Regions from separate parts of the Priestia sp. P1_B12_1 genome, predicted to be linked through region 1. Evidence: riboswitches for the same ligand, from Rfam matches in the RefSeq annotation. Region 1 holds a riboswitch; each other region holds the start of a gene.
The links. Region 1 has a riboswitch for cobalamin ahead of AC1D0Y_RS05585 (ribonucleoside-diphosphate reductase subunit alpha). Riboswitches for the same ligand answer to the same signal wherever they lie in the genome.

Region 1 (4,287 bases):
CAGAAAGGGAGCTAATCGATGATTATAAAAAAAGTACATCTTTATAAAATTGACATGAAGCTTCTTTCTCCTTTTTCAACAAGCTATGGTACAGTGCAGGATCGAGAATTGATTTTGCTTGAAGTAGAAGATGAACAAGGATTTACAGGGTGGGGAGAAGTAGTTGCTTTTTCATCTCCTTGGTATACGGAAGAAACGATTCAGACGTGTTTTCATATGTTAGACGATTTTTTAATTCCCTCGCTTCTTCATCAGCAGCTTCAAAAACCAGAGGATGTTCAAAAGTTATTCAAACCTCTAAAGCGAAATAACATGGCTAAAGCAGCTTTAGACTGTGCTGTATGGGATTTGTATGCAAAGCGGCAGAACAAACCGTTATCTGAAGTAATTGGAGGAGTAAGGTCTGCTGTAGAAGCTGGAGTGGTAGTTGGCTTAAATGATATTTCCATAATGAAAGAACAAATAAAGACTTACATGAAAGATGGCTATAAGCGCTTTAAAGTGAAAATTAAGCCGGGTGCTGACTATGAGCTACTGAAACAAATTCGAGATGAATTTCCAAGCATTCCTCTTATGGCTGATGCCAATTCAGCCTATACGTTAAGCGATAGTGATTCATTGAAGAAACTAGATGAATTGAATTTAATGATGATCGAACAGCCGTTAAGTTCTGATGATATCCTTGATCATCGATTGTTACAAAAGCAAATGCAGACGCCAATTTGCTTAGATGAAAGTATTGTGAGCTATGAAGATGCACGTCATGCAATTGAACAAAGAAGCTGTAAGATTATCAATGTGAAAATCGGTCGAGTTGGCGGAATGTCCGTAGCAAAGCAAATTCATGATTTGTGCGCCCAGTATGGTGTAAGACTTTGGGTTGGCGGAATGTTAGAAGCCGGGATTTCAAGAGCTCATAACATCGCCCTTGCGACATTGCCTTCTTTCACGATACCAGGTGATATTTCTGCGTCATCTCGCTATTGGGAAAAAGATATTATTAAGCCCGAAGTAGAGGTAGAAGCTGGAGTAATAAAGGTGAAGGGAAAACCGGGGATAGGATACGATATCGATAAAAACTTTATCAAAACAATCACAGCATTTGAAAAAGAATACCAATAATTAAAAACCGTTTTTTATGTAAAACGGTTTTTTTTATTGAGGTTGTTAATGTTTAGTAGAAAAATAGGACAAATTTTTTAAAAAGAGCACATTGTTCCATCAAGCGTGTCAAAACATGTTATGATGGAATAGTTTGATGAAAAAAGTCGAAGAGTTTTATCGTAAAAAACAAAATTATTTTTGAAAATAGGTTGATAGTTTTCTAAGTTGTCCTATATAATGTGTTTATAACATAACACAATATGTTGTTTTGAAATCGATAATAAAATACTATATTTTGTGTTTTCCAGTGAAAAAGGTGTCTGATAAAAAGACTTAAAAGGGAATTTGGTGAAAATCCAAAGCTGTCCCCGCAACTGTGAATGCTGATGAAATAAGGAGATCCACTGTGAGTAAACATCATGGGAAGGCCTTAAAGTAAAAAGAAGCATAAGTCAGGAGACCTGCCTTTTTTATGTCGTTTTATCTTCTTCGGGAGGTGAGAGGGTAGAGCGAGGATTGAGAAAAGACTTAGTGTCTTCTTCTATCTTCGTTCTATTCGCTCACCGAGGTACGGTGAGCGATTTTTTATTTTGAAGTGAAGAGAGGAGCCATATTTATGGTGAATACATTAAAGCCTACAATTCTACATGAATTAACTGCATATATTGAACGTTTAAAAAATGAATTTACGCAGCTTGATTTTTCTTTGTATGAGGAAAAGGTTATTCAAACTGTTACAGTAAAGGAAAATATGACGGACGAAAAGGTTGCAAACGTCCTAATTTTAGCAGCCTTAGAGCGTATTTCAATGGAAGAACCAGATTGGACGTACGTAGCGGCAGACGTCTACTTAAACGAACTATATCGAAAAGCAGCGGACAACCGAGGTTATGATAAAAAAGAGAAGTACGGTTCGTTTTATCAGCTTATTCAAGAACTAACAAAAATCGGCATTTATAATAAACAGCTATTAAAAACATATACAGAAGAAGAAATTAATGAAATTGCTTCAGTCATTATTCCTGAACGCGATCGTTTATTTACATACATTGGATTGTTGACATTAGCAGATCGCTATTTAGCGACATCACATGATAAGCGCGTATACGAATTACCGCAAGAACGTTTTCTTATCATTGCTATGACGCTGATGTCTCAAGAAAAGAAAGAAAATCGAACAGCATTAGTAAAAGAAGCGTACTGGGCGCTTTCTAGTCTATATATGACGGTTGCCACACCAACGCTTTCAAACGCAGGAAAGAGCTACGGACAGCTATCTAGCTGCTTTATTGATACGATTGATGACAGCTTACGCGGTATTTATGATAGCAATACAGATTTGGCCACGCTTAGTAAAAATGGAGGCGGAATTGGTGTCTACCTCGGTCATATTAGAAGCCGAGGAAGTGATATAAAAGGTTTTAAAGGCGTATCATCAGGAACAATTCCATGGATGAAACAGCTAAATAATACGGCTGTAAGTGTCGATCAGCTAGGTCAACGACAAGGGGCTATTGCCGTATATTTAGACGTATGGCATAAAGACATCTTTTCATTCTTAGACGCGCGGTTGAACAATGGTGACGAACGCCAGCGCACGCATGATTTATTCACTGGCGTATGTTTGCCAGATTTGTTTATGGAAAAAGTAGAAGCACGTGAAGACTGGCACTTATTCGATCCTCACGAAGTTCGTACGCTGATGGGCTACTCGTTAGAAGATTTTTATGATGAAGAAGAAGGCAGCGGTTCGTTCCGCACTCGTTACGCTGAGTGTGTAAATAATGAACAGCTTTCAAGAGAGACAGTACCTGCTATTGAAATCTTCAAGCGCATTATGCTTTCGCAGCTTGAAACGGGGACGCCTTATATGTTCTATCGTGATACGGTTAACCGAGCTAATCAAAACCGCCACGAGGGCATGATCTACTGCAGCAACTTATGTACAGAAATTACGCAAAACCAAAGCACAACGGTCGTAACAGAGGAAATTACGGAAGACGGAAAAATTATTATTACAAAGAATCCGGGCGATTTTGTTGTATGTAATCTTTCTTCTATCAACTTAGCGAGAGCCGTAACTGAAGATGTGCTTGAACGTTTAATTCCAATTCAAGTACGCATGCTTGATAACGTTATTGAGTTAAATGATTTGCCGGTACTTCAAGCAAAACTAACAAACCAAAAGTACCGCGCAGTAGGGCTTGGCACATTTGGTTGGAACCATTTGCTTGCCTTAAAGAAAATAGCATGGGAAACAGATGAAGCGGTAGCATATTGCGATGAATTGTATGAGCAAATCGCTTACTTAACCGTACAGGCAAGCATGAACTTAGCTAAAGAAAAAGGTGCATATCCATTATTTAAAGGCTCAGATTTTGAGTCAGGCGCTTATTTTGAAACACGTAAATACACAAGCGAAGCGTGGAGTGAACTGCGTAACGAAGTTCAAAACAATGGGATAAGAAATGGCTACTTAATGGCTGTAGCACCTAATTCATCAACATCTATTATCGCGGGTTCTACTGCAAGTATTGATCCGATTTTCCGTAAGTTTTATTCAGAGGAAAAGAAAAACTATAAAATCCCGGTGACGGCACCGGATTTATCACCAGCAACAAACTGGTATTATAAGTCCGTTTATTTAATTGATCAGCACTGGAGCATTAAGCAAAACGCCAAGCGCCAGCGCCATATTGATCAATCCATTTCATTCAATTTATATGTGCAAAATGATATCCGAGCAAAAGAGCTGCTGGATCTTCATATGACGGCATGGAAAGAAAAGTTAAAAACGACCTACTACGTACGTTCAACATCAAGTGAAGTCATTGAAGAATGTGAAAGCTGTCATAGTTAAAAGGAGTGAATAATTGATGACAAGCATGTTAAAACGAGAATTAATGAACGAAACAGCTCCGAACCGTTCGACAGGAATCATCAACGGCAAGAGCTCAAATATTCTAAACTGGGATGACGTCCGATTTTCATGGGCGTTCCCTAAATACAAGCGTATGCTAGCTAACTTCTGGACGCCGTTTGAAATTAATATGGGTCAAGATATTAAGCAGTTCCCTCAGTTAACGGCTGACGAACAAGAGAGTTTTTTAAAAATTATTGGCTTGCTGGCGCTACTGGACAGTATTCAATCAGATTATGCTAGCAAAGTAGCTGACTATGTAA
Region 2 (4,287 bases), on a different contig from region 1:
AAAAACCGCCCATGGCAATACCAATGAAACACCATCGGTTACCCCAAGCTTTTGAAACGATGCAACAAGTGTCACCATGGCAAGTCCGAATAGACCTAGCGCTGATGGATCCCCTGTTACAATTTTAACGTGCTGCGTGCTGTTGTTACTCATGTTGTACCTCCCTGATTTTAAAAACACCTTTAAAAAGATACAAAAATGTACGGGAAGTGTCAATGGATATTTTTGGCCTTTTAAAATCCCATAAGACCAAGCAGTGTAGCGGTTACACTGCTTGGTCTTTACTTTCTTATTATTAAACGTTTTGTAATAAATTTTTTCTGGTTTGTTTTGCAGACTCAACCATCACTTTTAAAGCTTCAACCGTCTCGCTGATTCCTCTTGTTTTAAGGCCGCAGTCGGGATTAATCCAAAATAATGCAGGATCAAGTACCTGCAGAGCGCGGTCAATGTTTCGCTGAAGCTCTTCAAGCTTCGGTACGCGCGGGCTGTGAATATCATATACGCCAAGTCCAATTCCTTGATTGTACGTATGTTTTTCAAACGCATAAATTAATTCACCGTGGCTTTTAGACGTTTCAATAGAAATCACGTCGGCATCCAGCGCTTTAATCGCATCAATAATTTCTTCGAATTCCGAATAGCACATATGCGTGTGAATTTGCGTCTCGTTTTGCACCGATACCGTCGCTAGTTTAAATGCATACACCGCAGCATTTAAGTAGCTGTCCCAGTTTTCTCGTTTTAACGGCAGTCCTTCACGCAGCGCAGGTTCATCTACTTGAATCATTGAAATGCCCTGACTTTCAAGTGCTTCTACTTCTTTTCTAAGAGCAAGCGCAATTTGATTTGCCACGTCGTAGCGCGGGATATCATCACGCACAAACGACCAGTTTAAAATCGTAATCGGACCCGTCAGCATTCCTTTAACCGGCTTATTGGTTAAAGACTGTGCGTAGACCGTTTCTTTGATCGTCATCGCCTGCTCGTACGATACATCTCCGTAAATAAGCGGCGGCTTCACGCAGCGAGAACCGTAAGATTGCACCCAGCCAAACTTCGTAAACTGAAAGCCTCCTAATTTCTCACCGAAGTATTCGACCATGTCCGTACGCTCAAACTCTCCGTGCACAAGGACATCTAAGCCGATGTTTTCTTGAATTTCAATCCATTTTTTTATTTCCTCGTTAATGTACGCTTCATATGCTTCATCGCTTAACTCGCCTTTACGCCATTTTAGACGCTCTTTTCGCACTTCTTTTGTTTGCGGAAAGCTTCCAATCGTTGTCGTTGGAAGAAGCGGCAGTTGAAAAGCTTCTTGCTGAACGCGCTGACGTACGTCAAACGGCGCTTGTCGCTCTGCTTTATAGCTGTGCAGCTGCTTCAGCTCTTTTTGCACGTCTTGATGATTTCGAAAAGATGATCCATTTAATGCTTGAATTGCCTGCTTGTTTACGCTTATTTCTTCTTCTATTGCTTCTTTTCCTTGCTGCACTGCTTTTGCTAAAAGCGTGATTTCCTTTAGCTTTTCATCTGCAAAAGAGAGCGCATTTTTCAATACTGGATCAATCGTCTCTTCATTTTCCACCGTGACGGGAACATGTAATAAACTTGATGAAGGCTGCAGAATCAAACGTTCTTTTGATACGGCTTCTTCAATTTCACTGATCGTTGAAAGCTGTTCGTCCAAATTTTCACGCCAAATGTTTCGTCCGTCAATCACTCCTGCTGCCAGCACTTTATCAGTTGGAAAACCATATTTATTAAGCGCAGTGAGATTTTGGCCTCGGTCATGCACAAAGTCTAAACCAATTCCTTCAACAGGAAGAGACACAACTTCTTTGTAGTGATCAACGCTGTCAAAATACGTTTGCAAAATGACTTTTACATTCGGTGCCGCTTCCTTCAAAGTTTGATAGACTTCTGTGTAAAGCGCCAGGTCTTCTTTTGATAGCGTTGTAGCTAAAACCGGCTCATCTATCTGTACCCACTCTACTCCTTCTGCCTGCAGCTCCGCTAAAATAGTCGCATACAGAGGAACAAATTGTTCAACTATTTCTTTAAACTCATTTTTTTTATATCCTTTTGACAGCTTTACAAATGTTACTGGACCTAAAATCACGGGCTTGCCTTCCATATTCAGCTTCTGTTTTGCTTCTTTGTAAAACTGAAGCGGGCGATTTTCTATAAGAGACGGCGTACATTCCTCAAGCTCTGGTACGATGTAGTGATAATTTGTGTTAAACCATTTTGTCATCGTAGAGGCTACCGCACCTTTTGTTCCTCGGGCGATGTCAAAATACGTTTCAAGCGATACCGGTCCTCCGTCATAATCAAAGCGCTTTGGCACTAGACCAAACATAGTCGCTGTATCTAGCACGTGATCGTATAAACTGAAATCGCCGACTGGAATTAATTCAATTCCTGCGTCACGCTGTTTTTTTAGATGCCCTAGACGAAGAGCTTCAATCTCCTGAAGAAAGATATCTTTCTCTAGCTTTCCTGCCCAAAACTGCTCAAGCGCTTTTTTCCATTCTCGTTTTTCACCAATTCTTGGATAACCTAAGTTTGAACTTTTTACACTGCTCATTTTTTCCACTCCCTGTATATTTTTTATCGGTAAACTAAAAAATCTCTCTTTTCGAAATGAAAAGAGAGATGATACGCATACTTAACTAAAGTTGAGATAGCCTGTTTTTCTCAACACGTATTCCTCACTCCTCTCTATATCCCGTAGAGCTTAAGTGCATACAACAGGCAGGTCTCCTGACTTAGGTTCATCGCTTCTTATCCCTTCCCATTTCAACATGAAACAGTGGTTAATAAGTTGCTCCCCATTACAGTGGCGGGACCGCGCCGGCTTTTCACCGGTCTTCCCTTTTAAGCTGCGTACATTCGTTACACACACAGCACCTGATGCATTTTTATAAAATTGTTCATTCAAAATATATTCACATAAAATAAAAAGCCTCTCTATCATGAATAGAGAGGCATAGTATCTATGGAATCCTCTCTTATTTTTCAAAGCTGTACGCTTTGCAGGATGTAGCACCTTTTTAACAAAATTGTTAAATGGTTGCCGGGCTTCACAGGGCCAGTCCCTCCGCCTCTCTCAATAAGAGTTTTAATTGTTTATAATATTTTGAATGTAGAGTCATCTTAACACCTTACATTTATGTTGTCAAAAGAAATTTCAAAAAAATTAGTTTTCAGGAGGCGTTGACGCTAATTTTTGCCTTAACAATTTGTAATCATCTTTTCGATGTGTTTCGATTAAATCTTTCGCTCCTTGGTGATATCCTGACGAATAAATGTACTCTACCGCTGTTTCGATAAGCTTTCTTTTTTCTTCGGCACACTCCCGGTCCATTAGGGGGAACAGTCTACCTAAAAGGTCATTTAAATCTTCCTTGATAAAACGATCAAGTCCTTCTTGCATCTTTTCGTTTGCCATGATTGCTCCTCCATTTGCTGTGTATGTTCTGAGCCTCTATAAGCAGGCATTTCACTGTAAATTTCAAGATAAAGTTAAGTCATTAAACAGTATATCAAGTGAATGTTTTTCTTTAATTACATATGTAATACAAATATATGACAAATATAGAGAATATATCATCATTCATTATCTATTATAACGTTTGACTGAGCCTTCTGCTACAAGGTTTCGTTAAGAGTTATGCACATTTTCCCAAAAGAGGTTGAGACATAACAAAATGAATTCAATCTAAAGGCAAATGGGATACATGAGCTGAATCGCTTGTGACACCGCAGTTGATTTCCGTACAAGACTTCACTTTCCTCGGGAGCCTTCGTCTTGTCCTCCAATCACCTGCTAGAAAGACCTATACACATGAAACCTACGCTTACCTTAACAAAAAAAACAAACCACTAATCAAACATCTTGATCAATGGTCCTTTTTTCACTTCGTCTAAAATCCTTTTGTCCCAGCCTCTTTTTTTGAACCTAGCTTTCTATTTTCTTGTTTTCACAAACAATTTCTTCGAGGTCGTCCAAAATCCTTCCAAAGAAGAGGTCCTAAAATGTCGTACCTGCTTACAAAAAACTGCGTAAAATTATAATTATTTAAAATTAAAGGCGGCTCAAAATCAAGGGGAGCACCCGCGCCTCCTGACAATACAAAATCAGTGCCTCTTCCAAGCGTAAACGACCCGTTTCTGTTTTTTCTAATAAACTGCTCGTCATACGCATGCACGTGGCTGACTAACACTTTTTTCACGCGGTGTTCTTGAATTAAATCAAAAAATTCTTGACTTTGAGGAGTCGTT
Region 3 (4,287 bases), on a different contig from region 1:
ACTCCTCCTAACAAAAAATATAATAACCACGTAGCATAGACCGTCCTTTTCATAATGAAAACAGCTTGTTCAATATGACCGGCTTGCAGGGGAATGAGTGGTTCACCCATTTTTGCACGATTAGATTCTATGCCTTTATATGTATTAAGTCCGCCGAGTTGAATACCTAACAGAGCCGCCACTGCGCTTTCCCCGTATCCGCTATTTGGACTTGGATGCTTCTTAGCATCACGCTTAATCAAACTCGTTACATGCCCAAGAGAATACTGGCTTTTTGCTACATTAACAGCCGTCATCACCACTGCAGTTAACCGACTTGGAATATAGTTTAATACGTCATCGGTTTTTGCACTAAAGTAGCCGAACAGAAAGTAGCGGTCATTTTTGTACCCAACCATCGAATCACATGTGTTAATAGCCCGGTAAAAAAATGCTAGGGCTCCTCCTCCTATAAATGCATAAAAAAGCGGAGCTGTAATACCATCACTTGTATTTTCAGCCACGGTCTCTACCGTCGCTCTGGCAATTTCTCCTTCTGACAAACGATCTGTATCTCGTCCCACAATCATGCTTACTTCATATCTAGCTTTCTCCATATCTCCTAGCTGAAGCGGCTTTTGTACCTTATAGGCAGCTTCGCTTAAAGAACGAGTGGATATAGTAGTCGCAATCATTACGCCTTCTACTAAAACACCTGCTATAAAATGAACTCCGTACAAAGCATGGAGGAACAAAAAGGGAACAACTCCTGCGAGCACAGCCATACTTATCACAAGAAGCAATCCTTTGAATCGTTTTCCTGCACCTGTATTTAATCTGGAATCCATCCAATAAATCCATTTGCCAAACCAGCGAACGGGATGCGGCCAATTTTCGGGGTCACCTATAATTCGGTCAATTAGTAAAGCAATCGTCATGGCCGTCATGTGTGCAATTATCGCTTGTGTAATACTCATTTCTTCACCTCTTTCCCTTAAGTCCCTGCTCTAAGCTTATTTTCACCAGCTTGGCTACCGCTTGCCCTAAAGCGGTCATAGAGCCTGCATATTCATATAATGCTCCTTGCTGAGACGCTGCAACTGAGATGCTGTCCGTAGATGTTCCCGTAGCAATCGTCTTTGTAGCCGGATCTATGACACCCAGCTGTGACAGCGTTTTTGTTTTAGCTTCTGTGGCCGCGATAAAAAGCTGTAAAAACGCTGCATCCGTAAGCGTACCTTCCACGAAAAAAAACATATTAATTGTACCGGGAGAGGAATAGAACGGGACAGCTTCATCAGCTGTAATATCTACTGCGTTTCCTACTCCAGCCGTTATCACGGAAGCTACTCTTACTCCGTAGCCTTCATAACAGTAAACCGCTCTTTCTTTTAACCAAACGGCTGTCATCAACCCTACGATTTGCTCATGGCGCACATTTTCTTTCATCAAATATTGCTCATACTCCAAAGAAGGAGTATCTGAATAATAGTCTTTGTGAACAAATCGATTGTAAAAGGTGTCCGTTTCCGTAATGCCTGTTCCTAAAACCCCTGAGCTGTATGTTTTATAAGAAGTCTCGGTTTTCATGATTAAAAGCTCAGGCCGTTCTTCAATTTTAAGATGTGAAAAGGGACCAATCCCCTTTTCAATTCGAACTGGAATATGGTCCCTCTTCTTATTTATTGTACACCTCAGGGTATACTGCTTTTGCTAAGTCCTCTAAGCCATCTACAATACGAGGTCCTAAGCGATTGATTTTGTTTTGATCAACCTTCTCGATGTTACCCTCTTTTACAGCAGTCATGCTGCTCCAAGCGGGACGCTTCATAATCTCATTTTTGTCTGCATCATACGTTGCGATAATAACGTCAGGGTTTAACTTAACAACTTGCTCTTCAGAAAACTTAACCCAACCCTTTTCACTAGCTGCTACGTTATCTGCACCGATCATAGTAAGCATTTCGTTCATGAACGTACCTTTTCCTGTTGTATAAATCTCAGGAGCTCCTGATACCTCTATCCATACTTTTTTACGATCTTCTTTTGAAATCGTTTTTGCTTTTTTCTCAATTGAAGCTACTTTTTCTTTCATGTCTTTAATTGTTTGATTAGCTTCTTTTGTTTTACCTGTTAATTTACCGATTTGCGTAATAGAATCATAAACCGTATCAAACGTTGTTGAATCTTTTACAACAAATACCGGAATACCCGCACTTTCAATTTGTTTAAATACTTCATCCGAAACGCCCATACTTGAAGCGTGTGCCAGCACTAAATCAGGATTTAAAGCAATAACTTTTTCCGCATTAACGTTCATATCTCCTACCTGCGCTTTTTTCTTTACGCTTTTAGGATAATCATCGTTGCTTGTAACACCGACTAATTCTTTTTCAAGGCCAAGGGCATATACAATCTCCGTATTACTTGGCATTAAGGAAACAATTTTCTTAGGCTGTTTTTTCAACGTGATTTCTTTATCACGCGCGTCTTTTACCTTCACTGGAAATGCAGCTTGTGACGTTTGTTCCGTATCTTGCTTCGTTTTTTTATCACTGTTGCTTTGGTTGCCTGCACCGCATGCAGCAAGTACGATGACTAACAGTGCAATAATGGAATACGAAAGCCATTTTTTCATCTAAATACTCCCCCTATATATTGTTCATTGTGAATACGAAACCTCCACGTTAAAGAAAAAGCAAATGATCATGCAAAAAGCAGCGCTATCCCGTTTTTCCGCTTTGACTATGTATACTGCTCGCAGGCAGCTTCAAAATAAAAAAGCTTTACTTTCAATTGAAAGCAAAGCAGGTAACGTCAAGATAAGCAGGAAAAGAATCCGTTCACTATACTTGATATGTATGTTCATTACCCTGCTTCACCCTTCCTCGAAGGTTTCACAGCTAACAATAAGGCAGGTCTCCTGACTTACGCACAGAGCGCTTACAGTGGCGGGACCGCGCTGGTTTTTCACCAGACTTCCCTTTTCACTCAATCTTTAAATTGAGACCTTATTGCTTTACGATTATTCACTTGTCCTAGTATACCCCACTCATGGAAAAATGGAAATAGCCATTCTCACAAAAAAAGCTGCGAGAATGCTCTCGCAGCTTAAGGAATTAAAGAGTTGCTAAAAATTCACGGACCGCTTCAGGCGTTTTAGCATTTGCACTGTGCAAGTGTGCAATTTTTTCACCGTTTTTATATACAAGAAGAGAAGGAATACCCATTACATTGTTTTCAGCAGAAAGTTCTTCAAACTCATCCTTATCAATTTTAAACCATGCTTTATCTGTATTTTCGTCAACGATTTCATCAATGAACATATCCAAACGTTTGCAATCAGGACACCACGTTGTCGTAAAAATCCCAACGCTTAGTGTTTCGTTCTTAATTTGTTCGCGAAATTGTTTTTCTTCCGTAAATTGTTTCATTATGTTACCTCCAACATCTATTCGTTCCTTCTCCCTATTCTATGGTAAGAAGTCTGACTTCATTATAAACGATTTTTTTATCATTGTGCTAATGTTTCAGCTTATTTAGACCATAACGGTTTTAGACGTAAAAAAATGCTAGCTTAAAAAAGCTAACATTTCGAAATCGCAGAATGTTGTGTCTATTATCAGCTAAACCATTTAGGCGGCATGTTTCGGTTCCAATAAATTTTCCCTAAATCATAATGCTTCTGAAAATTATCTGCAGCCGCATGATAGTGAAAATTAAACCAGTATCCATCTTTTGGAGGATTTTCACGCCGTACATGAAATCGTATTAAGTCCTGACCGGTTTCCCGGTCATATACATGGAAAATCTTTTCACCGTAGCCAGCAGCAGGGTGCTCGCTTATCTCGAGATTCTGAATCGACTGTTCACGTTCAGTGCCAATGTCGGTCAGCACTTCTTCAATTTTAGGTAACACTGCTAGACGAAATTCATCTTCAATGACAGGTCCAATTTTTGTTCCGAATTTTTCCACTGACTGTTTTTCAGCTGATTCCATTGCATACGTAACAAATGATGAAACGTCTTCATATTTTGGTTCTTCATATGGCAAATGAATATCTTCTATAACAGCTGTGACAGGAGTTGTTTCTCTTACATACCCTGCTTTATGTTGCTTGTCCGCTTTTGCATCATCAACGTATAAATATTCTGGTGGAGTGACAAGCCCAAATGTAAATACTGTAATAAATACAATTAGCATTCTTTTTATCCATCTAGGCATTCGTATCTTTCCTTTCTCATCTTTTCCCATATGGTCTTTTCATATCGTAAAATTCATTGTTATAACTCACTAGGTATTGTAAC

Region 2: another riboswitch for cobalamin. It lies ahead of metE (5-methyltetrahydropteroyltriglutamate--homocysteine S-methyltransferase); the one in region 1 lies ahead of AC1D0Y_RS05585 (ribonucleoside-diphosphate reductase subunit alpha).
Region 3: another riboswitch for cobalamin. It lies ahead of AC1D0Y_RS13855 (ABC transporter substrate-binding protein); the one in region 1 lies ahead of AC1D0Y_RS05585 (ribonucleoside-diphosphate reductase subunit alpha).

Annotation. Positions count from the first base shown of each region.
Region 1 is NZ_JBFTZR010000001.1:1,074,333-1,078,619, reverse strand. Features, by position in the region: gene AC1D0Y_RS05595 (o-succinylbenzoate--CoA ligase) at 1-15, shown strand, start outside; gene menC (o-succinylbenzoate synthase) at 19-1,122, shown strand; cobalamin riboswitch at 1,402-1,587, shown strand; gene AC1D0Y_RS05585 (ribonucleoside-diphosphate reductase subunit alpha) at 1,721-3,964, shown strand; gene AC1D0Y_RS05580 (ribonucleotide-diphosphate reductase subunit beta) at 3,981-4,287, shown strand, end outside.
Region 2 is NZ_JBFTZR010000004.1:154,245-158,531, reverse strand. Features, by position in the region: gene AC1D0Y_RS15525 (acetate uptake transporter) at 1-153, opposite strand, end outside; gene metE (5-methyltetrahydropteroyltriglutamate--homocysteine S-methyltransferase) at 296-2,590, opposite strand; cobalamin riboswitch at 2,740-2,932, opposite strand; SAM riboswitch class I at 3,012-3,122, opposite strand; gene AC1D0Y_RS15515 (hypothetical protein) at 3,203-3,454, opposite strand; gene AC1D0Y_RS15510 (metallophosphoesterase family protein) at 3,987-4,287, opposite strand, start outside.
Region 3 is NZ_JBFTZR010000003.1:553,598-557,884, forward strand. Features, by position in the region: gene cbiB (adenosylcobinamide-phosphate synthase CbiB) at 1-956, opposite strand, end outside; gene AC1D0Y_RS13850 (adenosylcobinamide amidohydrolase) at 961-1,569, opposite strand; gene AC1D0Y_RS13855 (ABC transporter substrate-binding protein) at 1,658-2,617, opposite strand; cobalamin riboswitch at 2,876-3,008, opposite strand; gene AC1D0Y_RS13860 (thioredoxin family protein) at 3,099-3,413, opposite strand; gene AC1D0Y_RS13865 (YpjP family protein) at 3,602-4,204, opposite strand.